One region of the Actinomadura napierensis genome, then DNA from elsewhere that is predicted to be linked to it. Evidence: riboswitches for the same ligand, from Rfam matches in the RefSeq annotation. Region 1 holds a riboswitch; each other region holds the start of a gene.

What was found. Region 1 has a riboswitch for S-adenosylmethionine ahead of thrC (threonine synthase). Riboswitches for the same ligand answer to the same signal wherever they lie in the genome.
Region 2: another riboswitch for S-adenosylmethionine. It lies ahead of ABD296_RS05215 (aminotransferase class V-fold PLP-dependent enzyme); the one in region 1 lies ahead of thrC (threonine synthase).
Region 3: another riboswitch for S-adenosylmethionine. It lies ahead of ABD296_RS28880 (GNAT family N-acetyltransferase); the one in region 1 lies ahead of thrC (threonine synthase).

What each region holds. Positions count from the first base shown of each region.
Region 1 is NZ_BAAAMR010000072.1:45,046-48,283, reverse strand. Features, by position in the region: gene ABD296_RS32710 (cold-shock protein) at 45-245, opposite strand; gene ABD296_RS32705 (MoaD/ThiS family protein) at 417-695, opposite strand; gene thrC (threonine synthase) at 716-1,960, opposite strand; SAM riboswitch class I at 1,977-2,118, opposite strand; gene ABD296_RS32695 (cation diffusion facilitator family transporter) at 2,307-3,238, opposite strand, start outside.
Region 2 is NZ_BAAAMR010000005.1:147,150-150,387, forward strand. Features, by position in the region: gene ABD296_RS05205 (transglycosylase domain-containing protein) at 1-877, shown strand, start outside; gene ABD296_RS05210 (hypothetical protein) at 944-1,324, opposite strand; SAM riboswitch class IV at 1,375-1,491, shown strand; gene ABD296_RS05215 (aminotransferase class V-fold PLP-dependent enzyme) at 1,536-2,834, shown strand; gene ABD296_RS05220 (SseB family protein) at 2,983-3,238, shown strand, end outside.
Region 3 is NZ_BAAAMR010000059.1:25,319-28,556, forward strand. Features, by position in the region: gene ABD296_RS28875 (GNAT family N-acetyltransferase) at 11-691, opposite strand; gene ABD296_RS28880 (GNAT family N-acetyltransferase) at 634-1,251, opposite strand; SAM riboswitch class I at 1,258-1,347, opposite strand; gene ABD296_RS50670 (DUF397 domain-containing protein) at 1,737-1,973, shown strand; gene ABD296_RS28885 (Scr1 family TA system antitoxin-like transcriptional regulator) at 1,974-2,924, opposite strand; gene ABD296_RS28890 (hypothetical protein) at 3,022-3,238, opposite strand, start outside.

The DNA of each region.
Region 1 (3,238 bases):
GACCGGTGGGAACGGGCGAACTCATCGGTGGTCCGCGGGTGGGGTCAGAGGGGGCGGACGGTGTCGGCCTGGGGGCCGCGGTCGCCGTGGGTGATCTCGAACTCGACGCGCTGGCCTTGTTCGAGGATGCGGTAACCGTCCATCTGGATCGCCGAGTGGTGGACGAAGACGTCACGGCCTCCGTCAACGGCGATGAAGCCGTACCCCTTGTCGGCGTTGAACCACTTGACCGTGCCCTGCGCCATTCCCCAGCCCGCCGTTCGACCATGCCCCGCCCCTGCCCTCGCGGGGACCGCGGATCATCCGCGTCTCCGCGGCGCAGCGCCGCGGGCGGGGTCGACTCGGCGTGATCGGAGTCGACCCTACCCGGCGGCTACGACGGTGCCCGGGGACGAAGGGCGGTTGGCCGGTGGCGGTCAGCCGCCGGCGACGGCGGGGATGATCGAGATCTGGACGCCCGCGGGCGTCGCGGTGTCCAGGCCGTCGGCGAACCGGACGTCCTCGTCGCCCACGTAGACGTTGACGAACCGGCGGATCTTGCCGGCGTCGTCCAGGATGCGCGCCGAGATGCCGGTGTAGCTGGCCTCCAGGTCGGCGACCACGTCGCGCAGGGTGCCGCCTTCGGCCTTCACTTCCGCCTCGCCGCCGGTGTAGGTCCGCAGGATCGTCGGGATGCGGACGGACACGCTGCTCATGTGCTGGCTCCTTCTCGTTCTCAGGCGAGGCCGGCGGCGCGGAACGCCTCCAGCGTCGGGGCGATGTTCGCGCTCGGCTTGGCGACGGGGGCGACGGCGTCCAGCGTCTTCAGGCCGTCACCGGAGTTGATGATCACGGTCTCGGCGGACGGGTCGAGGGCGCCGGACCCGACGAGCTTGCGCAGGCAGCCGACGGTGACGCCGCCGGCGGTCTCGCCGAAGATGCCCTCGGTGCGGGCGAGGAGGCGGATGCCCTCGACGACCTCGGCGTCGGTGACGTCCTCGACGGCGCCACCGGTGCGGCGCGTCACGTCGAGGACGTAGGGGCCGTCGGCGGGGTTGCCGATCGCCAGGGACTTGGCGATGGTGTCGGGCTTGACCGGCCGGACGACGTCGTGGCCCGCCTTGAACGCGGCGGAGACGGGGTCGCAGCCGGCGGCCTGCGCGCCGAACACGCGGTACGGCTTCTCCTCGACCAGGCCGAGCTTGATCAGCTCCTGGAACGCCTTGTCGATCTTGGTGAGCTGGGAGCCGGACGCGACCGGGACCACGATCTGGTCGGGCAGCCGCCAGCCGAGCTGCTCGGCGATCTCGTAGCCGAGCGTCTTGGAGCCCTCGGCGTAGTACGGGCGGACGTTGACGTTGACGAACGCCCAGTCCTCCTGCTCGCCCGCGATCTCGGACGCGAGCCGGTTCACGTCGTCGTAGTTGCCGTCGACGGTGACGAACGTCCCGCCGTACACGGCCGTCGTGACGATCTTCTGCGACTCGAGGTTGGACGGGACGAACACGGCGCTGCGGATCCCGGCGCGGGCCGCGGCGGCGGCGACCGCGTTGGCGAGGTTGCCGGTGGACGGGCAGGCCAGCACCTTGAAGCCCAGCTCGCGGGCGGCGGCGAGCGCGACCGCGACGACGCGGTCCTTGAACGAGTGGGTCGGGTTGCCGCTGTCGTCCTTCACCCACAGGCGCTGCAGGCCGAGGCTCTCGGCGAGGTTGTCGGCGCGGACGAGCCGGGTCAGGCCGGGCTCGGTGTTGGGGGTGTCGGCGACGGTCGACGGGACGGGCAGCAGCCCGCGGTAGCGCCAGATGTTGCGGGGGCCGGACTCGATGTCCGCGCGAGTGATCCCGCCGAAGTCGTAGGCGATCTCCAGCGGGCCGAAACATTCTTCGCACGCGTAGAACGGGCCGAGGTCGCGCTTCGAGCCGCATTCGCGGCAGACGAGGGCGGTAGCGGGTCCGAGGTCTGTGGCAGACGTGAGTGCCATGAGGGCGAGGCCTTTCTCCCCATCTTTCCTGCGCCACCTTGGTCGCAGGCCGGAGTTGGCACCATCTCCCGGCCGGCCTCGCAGGATCGCGAGCGCGCGTCAGCCGGGTGGTTGCCGGGGCTTCGCAGGGCCGGTCCCTCCACCCCTCTGGATGAGCGGTATTCAGTTGTCAGGGGGCTGAGCTGGAAGACCGGCCCGTCGGCCACTGCGCTTCCTGCACCCCTCTGGATGAGCGGTATTCAGTTGTGGTCGAGCCGTTTGAGCTCGTATGCGAACTTTACATGACGTGACCGGATGGCAGACAGGCGGGTCCGGCCAGTGAGACGTTACCCCGAGGTGGTCTTGATCACGCCGGCTCGCCCGCGGCGTCGGCGGCGTCCGTGGCGGGGGCGCGGCCGGGCGTGCGCTGGGTGGGGTCGAGGAAGACGTGCCGGACGATCGGGACGCGCTCCTTGAGCCGCCGGTCGATCTCGCCGGCGACGTCCTCGGCCTGGTCGGCGCTGATGTCGTCGGAGAAGTTGACGCGGGCGGCGACGAGCAGCTCGTCCGGGCCGAAGTGCATGGTGAGCAGCTCGTCGATGCCGGTCACGCCGGGCGCGGCGGCGATCTCGGCGCGGATCTCGCGCAGCGCGGCGGGGTCGGCGGCGCGGCCGATGATGAGGCCCATGCTGTCGCGGCCGAGCACGAACGCGACGACGACGAGCAGCAGGCCGATCAGGACGGAGGCGAGGCCGTCCCAGAACTGCGACCCGGTGAGCTGCCGCAGGACGAGCCCGGCGGCGGCGAACGCGAGGCCGATCATGGCGGCGGTGTCCTCGAACAGGGCGGCCTTGAAGGTGACGTCGGGTGACCGGCGGACGTGGTCGACGATGTCGCGGCCGTTCTCGCGGGTCTCGCGGCGCGCCTGCGTGTACGCGCGGACCCAGGACGTCCCCTCCAGCAGCGCGCCGAGGCCGAGGACGCCGTAGGCGATCCAGACGTCGCCCTCGGAGCCGCCGTGCCCGGTCATCGCGAGGACGCCCTCGAAGATGGAGAAGCCGCCGCCGGCGACGAAGATGCCGAACGCGGCGAGCAGCGACCAGAAGTAGCGTTCGTTTCCGTAGCCGAACGGGTGGCTGCGGTCGGGCGGGCGGGCGCTGCGGCGCAGCGAGGTCAGCAGGAAGCCCTGGTTGAGGGTGTCGGCGACGGAGTGCGCGCCCTCGGCCAGCATCGCGCTGGATCCGGCCAGCGTTCCGGCGATCAGTTTGGCGATGGCGAGGATCAGGTTCGCCGCCCCGG
Region 2 (3,238 bases), on a different contig from region 1:
CAACAGCAAGATCGCCGACATGGCCGAGAAGCTCGGCGTCTCCTCGTCGCAGATGACGGCCGCGCAGCGGTCCGCGACGTCGTTCCCGCTCGGCATCGTGTCGCTGCACCCGGTCCAGCAGGCCGGCGTGTACGCGACGTTCGCCGACGAGGGCCAGTTCCGCACGCCGTTCGTGGTGAAGTCGGTCACCGACAACGAGGGCCAGACCCGCAAGTTCGCCGAGAAGGGCCAGCGGGCGTTCAGCACGCAGGTCGCGCGGGACGCCACGTACGCGATGCAGCAGGTCGTCCAGGGCGGCACCGGCACCGGCGCGCAGCTGCCCGACGGCCGCGACGTCGCCGGCAAGACCGGCACCACCGACGAGGGCCGCGCGATCTGGTTCAACGGGTACATCCCGCAGATGGCGACCACCGTGGCGATGTTCCGCGAGGACAACAAGGCGCTGAACATCCCCGGGTACGGCGCGTACGGCGGGCAGCTGCCCACCCAGATGTGGCGGTCGTACATGGCCGACGCGGTCGACATCAAGGGCTACGACCCCGAGTCGTTCGGGTCGCCGTCCGAGACCCCCGGCAGCGGCTGGGGCGGCCCGCCCACCGGCGGCGGCCAGAGCACCGAGCCGCCGTCCACGCAGGGCCCGTCGCACCGCCCGTCCGGCGGGACGGAGGAGCCGGGCGGGTCGACGCCCCCCACCGGCGGCCTGCCGACCATCATCCCGTCGCTGCCCGGCGGCGGTGACGGCGGCGGCAATGGCGGCGGTGGGAACGACGGCGGCGGCAACGACGGTGGTGGTGGCGGGAACGACGGCGGAGGCAACGGCGGTGGCGGCGGTGGTGGCACCGGCGACGATGGCAGCGGCGGCCAGATGTTCAATTAGCGCCGCGTCGCAGCGCGGGCCCGGCGGTGAACCCGCCGGGCCCGCGGCCTTCCGGCCGGACGCCCGCTAGTCGCACGCCTTTCCGATGCGCGAGGGCGTCCCGTCCAGCACGGCGCTGAGCTGCGCGGCGTCCCCGGCGTGCACGCTCGCGGCGGCGGAGCGCAGCCGGCCCGCCTCGTCCTGGAGCGCCTTCTTCAGCGCCCCGTCATCGGTCTTCTTCGCCAGCCCGTCGAGGCGGGTCGCGAGCCGCTGCGTCGCCTGCCCCCACTGCGCCGGCTCCGCCGCCGGCACGCTCCTGACCTGGGTGACGTACTGCTGGAACGCCTTCTTGGTGTCGGTGCAGACCTGGCCGGAGTCGCCCCCCAGCGCACCGCACGCGCCCAGCAGACCGGACACGCCGAGCATCACCACGCCCCCGGCCAGCGCCCGAACCACCCCGTACCGCATCGCACCCTCCCGCTTGATCTGCCACAGGCCCCGCATATACTTCCGCACTAGGTCATGAGCGCCAGCGCCAAGCCCCGGCTCGCTGGCCGGCAACCCTTCGTCCGCGATGGGGTGCCCCGGGTGAGGACCGGGCCGGACGCGACACCGCGTCCCGGCAAGCGCGGATCCCGCAGGCGCGTCCCCGGGGTCCCTGACCCCGGAAGGAACCGGCATGCCCACGCTCGCCCCCGCACCGTCCCGCTCCCCGTTCACGAGTGCTGAGACGTCCGGCACCGGGCCGGAAGTTCGCGCCCCTCGCGTCATCGGCGCGGACGCGCCCGTCCCGCTGGACGACGGCCGCCGCGTCCCGTACGCCAACCTCGACTACGCCGCCAGCGCGCCCTGTCTGGAGGCGGTGCACGAGGCCGTCACCCGCGCGCTGCCCTACTACAGCAGCGTGCACCGCGGCGCCGGCTACGCCTCGCAGGTCACCACCGAGGCCTACGAGAACGCGCGGGAGACCGTGCGGACGTTCCTCGGCGCGTGGCGGCGCGACGCGGTCGTGTTCACCCGCAACACCACCGACGCGATGAACCTGCTCGCGCACGCCGTCCCGTCCGGGACGAGCGTCGTGGTGTTCGAGTCCGAGCACCACGCGTCGCTGCTGCCGTGGCGGCGCGCCGTGCGGCTGCCCGTGCCCGCCACGCCCGCCGAGGCGATCGACGCCGCCGACCGCGCGCTCGCCGCGACGCCGGCCGGGGCCCGGCTGCTCGTCGTCACCGCCGCGTCCAACGTCACCGGCGAGCTGTGGCCGATCCGCGAGCTGGCGCAGGTCGCCCGGCGGCACGGCGCCCGCATCGCGGTGGACGCCGCGCAGCTCGTCCCGCACCGCCCCCTCGACATGACCGCGCTCGGCCTGGACTACGTCGCGTTCTCCGGGCACAAGCTGTACGCGCCGTTCGGCGCCGGCGTGCTGGCCGGACGCGCCGACTGGCTGCGCGCCGCCGACCCCTACCTCAAGGGCGGCGGCGCGAGCGCGTCCGTCGCCGAGACCGTCCGGTGGGCGCCGTCCGCCGAGCAGCGGCACGAGGCCGGCACCCCCAACGTCCTCGGCGTCATCGCGCTCGCCGCCGCCTGCGACGCGCTCACCGCCGCCGGCTGGGACGCGCTCGCCGCCCGCGAGGAACGCCTCCTCGCCCGGCTGCGCGCCGGCCTCGCCGCGCTCCCCCACGTCCGCGAGCTCACCCTGTGGGGCGACCGGTCTCCGCGGGTCGGGATCGTGTCTTTCACCGTGACCGGCTGGAACGCGCGGGACGTGGCGCTTACGCTGTCCGGGGAGCACGGCATCGGCGTGCGGGACGGCAAGTTCTGCGCGCACCCGCTCGTCCGGCACCTGCTGGACGGGGAGGGCGGCGCGGGCTGCGGCGAGGGGGCGGCCGTCCGCGCGAGCTTCGGAATCGGCAGCACCGAGGAGCACATCGACCGGCTGTGCACCGCGCTGGCGCGACTGGCGGGGTCGGCACGGCGCTGACCTGCGGAATCGCCCGCAAGCACAGACGTTTATGGCCTTTGGTCCTGTTCGCCCCTGTAGCGTAGGCAGTCGCGCTACTTCCCGCCGGGACTCCCACCGGGACCCGGCGGGTCGGGGACGAGCACGGACGAAACAGGGGGTGGCGGCGGTGGCCGACGCGTGGCGACCCACGTCGGAACTGGAACGCCGACTGGAGGAGACCGTACGGGCCGGGGACCAGGAGGGCTACTTCCGCGTCCTCGCGGGCAGCGAGCTCGTGGTGCCCGTCGCGGACGACGCCGTCGACGGCGTCCTCGCCGGCCGGACGCGGCCGGCCTGGCCGACCCAGGAGGAGGACGGCCGCGTGCACGTCCTCGCCTACACCTCCGCGGCGGCGATGCGCGCGTGCCTCGGCCCATCCTGGC
Region 3 (3,238 bases), on a different contig from region 1:
CTGGGCGCCGTCAGGGATGGACGGCCTCTGCCAGGAGATCCGTGATGGTCGTCTTCACGGACGGCCATTCGTCGGCGATCACCGAGAACATGGCGGTGTCCCGCAACTTGCCCTCTTCGCCGGGCACCCACGACTCCGAGTAACTGCGCAGCACTCCCTCGAAATGCACGCCGAGCCGCTCGATCGCCCGCCGCGACCGCTCGTTCCGCGCGTCCGTCTTGAGCTCCACGCGTGCTACGCCGAGCGTCTCGAAGGCATAGCCGAACAGGAGCCGCTTTGCCTCGACGTTGATGCCGGTGCCCTGCGCGGACGCGGCCAGCCACGTCCACCCGATCTCGATCGCGCTCAACCGCTCCCGACCCGGCCACGGCCGCGGATGCAACAGCGCCGTATGCCCGACCACCTTCCCGTCCACCACCCTGACCTGTGCAAACGGCATCAGCTCAGAGCGGCCGAGCTTGCCGGCGACGTACGACTCCATCTCGGCCGCGGAAGGCACCGGTGTGAACCCGTACGACGCCCGGCCCTCCTCGGCGGCATCCGCCAGCTCCGGCACATGCCCCATCGACAGCGGCTCCAGCCGCACAAGCGTCCCGCCCAGCACCGGCGAACGCCCGGGAAGTTCCCTCACCGTCACCGCCGGACGGTCTCCGCCAGACGATTCGTCATGGCCGTCTTCACCGACGGCCATTCCGGCTCGACCACCGAGAACATCGCCGAATCACGCAGAGTGCCCTCCTCGCCCGGCGCCCACGACGGCGACCAGCTCCGCAGGACGCCCTCGAAATGCACGCCGAGCCGCTCGATCGCCCGCCGCGACCGCTCGTTGCGCGCATCCGTCTTGAGATCGACGCGGACCGCGCCCAGCGTCTCGAAAGCGTAGGTGAACAGCAGCTTCTTGGCCTCGACGTTGATGCCGGTACCCTGCGCGGACGCGGCCAGCCACGTCCACCCGATCTCGATCGCGCTCAACCGCCCGGTGCCGGGCCACGTCCGCGGATCCCACAGCCCCGTATGCCCGACCGCCTTCCCGTCCGCGACCCTGACCTGCGCGAACGGCGTCAGCCCAGGCCGCACGAGTTGCTCGGCGACGTACGACTCCATGTCCGCCGCCCCGGGCACGAGCGTGAACCCGTACGACGCCCGGTTCTCCTCGGCGGCCTCCGCCAGCTCCGGCACATGCCCCATCGACAGCGGCTCCAGCCGCACGAGCGCCCCGGCCAGCACAGGAACATCAAGGCGCACGCCCATGAACTCTCCTCATCGTTCCTGGCATTGGCACCTTGCCACGAAAGCAGGTTGCCGGACCGTCCCCGGGCCAGGCCCCTCAAGTCCTCTAGATGATCACAACCCTCCGCATCCTCCCCGCCAGCCTCCCGTCCCGTCAACACGATTCGTTCGGTGCGGGAGCTGGACGCGGAGCCGGCGGGCGGTGGTGGCCGTCTCCACGGGCGACCATTCAATGGGTGATTGAGATTCTCACCCATTGAGCGGCCCGCCAGGAAATGTCCAGCCGGTCATTATCGGGCGGCGACGCACCGCCCGAAGCCCGATTCGCCGCCCACTCAGGAAGGCCACGCGAACCAAGCGTTCATTTGGTCCGAACTGTCCGGTTTTTTCCTAGTTAGAGAACATGTCGGGAATGTTGCGAGAAACCCCTCGAAGCCGACGGCGTCCTCGCTACTCTCTACCCGAGCCCGCGACCCGCCGGCCCCGCCGGAAGGAAAGGACCCCGCATGCCCGAATGGGCGGACGACGACGCGACCGGCCCGACATCCGGCGCACAGCCGTCGGCATGGCGTAAGGGCCGCAGGTGTCAGGAGACGTATTGCGTGGAAGTCGCCCGCCATTCCCCGGACAGGATTGCCGTGCGAGACTCCAAGCAGGGGAACGACGGGCCTGTCCTCATCATCTCCCGGCGGGCTTTCCAGGCGCTGCCGAGGCTCTCGGAGCAGACCGATCCGCGGTCGTGATCACACGTCGGTGCAGCTCCGAGCGCCGGACGGGCCCCATTCCTCCGCCGCCCGGGATATCCGGCGCAGCGACTCGTCCGCGGAGAGCGAGACCGACCTGAGCGCCTCCCAGCACAACCGGTACATGTGCGTGACACCGTCGCGCTGAAGCACCGCCGTGGTCGACAGATTCTCCAGGTAGACGACGTCAGGAAAGGTGACGTCGTAGGCGGGTGCGAAGTCCAGAAGCGTGAAGTCGTCCGCGAATATCGGCTCCCGGTCGACGTCCAGGGGAAGTACGTGGACGTGGACATTCGGTAATTCGGCGAGTTCGAGCAGATCGAGCATCTGCCCGCGCATGATGTCCCGACCACCGATGACGCGCAGCAGGACGGACTCGTCGATCACGGCCGAGAGGGTCAAGGAATCATTGCCGCGCAGCACTTCCTGCCGTCGCATGCGTAGATCCAGCCGGCGCTCGACCTCGCGCGGAGTGGAAACGGCGATGACCCTTCCACTGCTCAATATGCGGTGCGCGTAATCCCTGCTCTGCAAAAGCCCGGGAACGGCGTACGTGGTGAAGGTCAGCGCGGTGCGCGCCTCGTCCTCCAAGGCGACATAGGTACCGAATTCGCCGGACAGTACGTCCCGGTACCCGGCCCACCAGCCCTGCTCCGTCGCGGCCTGCGCGAGGGCCAACACCTCCCCCTTGTGTCTCTCCCCCACCCGGTACAACTCCAGCAACAACCGGACGTCCGAGACCCGCACGCCGATCCGGGCGTTCTCGATCCGGCTCAGTTTCGACGGAGACCAGCCGAGCCGATCCGCGACCTCCTCGACCGTGCGGCCGAGGTGCTCCCGCAGCCTCCGCAACTCGATGCCGAGGCGGCGACGGCGGACGGTCGGCGCTGCTGCCACCCCGGCCTCCCAGCGAATCGGTTTCGGCTCTGCGGCCCGGACGCCGATCTGCAAGTTGCAGGGCAACGATAACCTCGCGCCGCCTGGATCACCAGACCTCGCGGAAAAGCGGTTCCCCACCTTTGACATCATTCTGTCTCACTGGAAGTCGTCAACCTTGCCAGATGGATACAGAGACGATCCGGCTGCGATGCATGTCGCTGTGCATCTTGCACGAGTCCGAGAACCGGTTGCAGACTATTGCCAGAGGTTCTAACAGCAGAGCGAATTTGGGGGCGGCCAGGTGAGCGGCAACCCGGTGCACAGGAGCATTCTGGCCGTCGACCTGGAGAACTCGACCGGGGCGCTCCGCACGAACCCGATCAAGG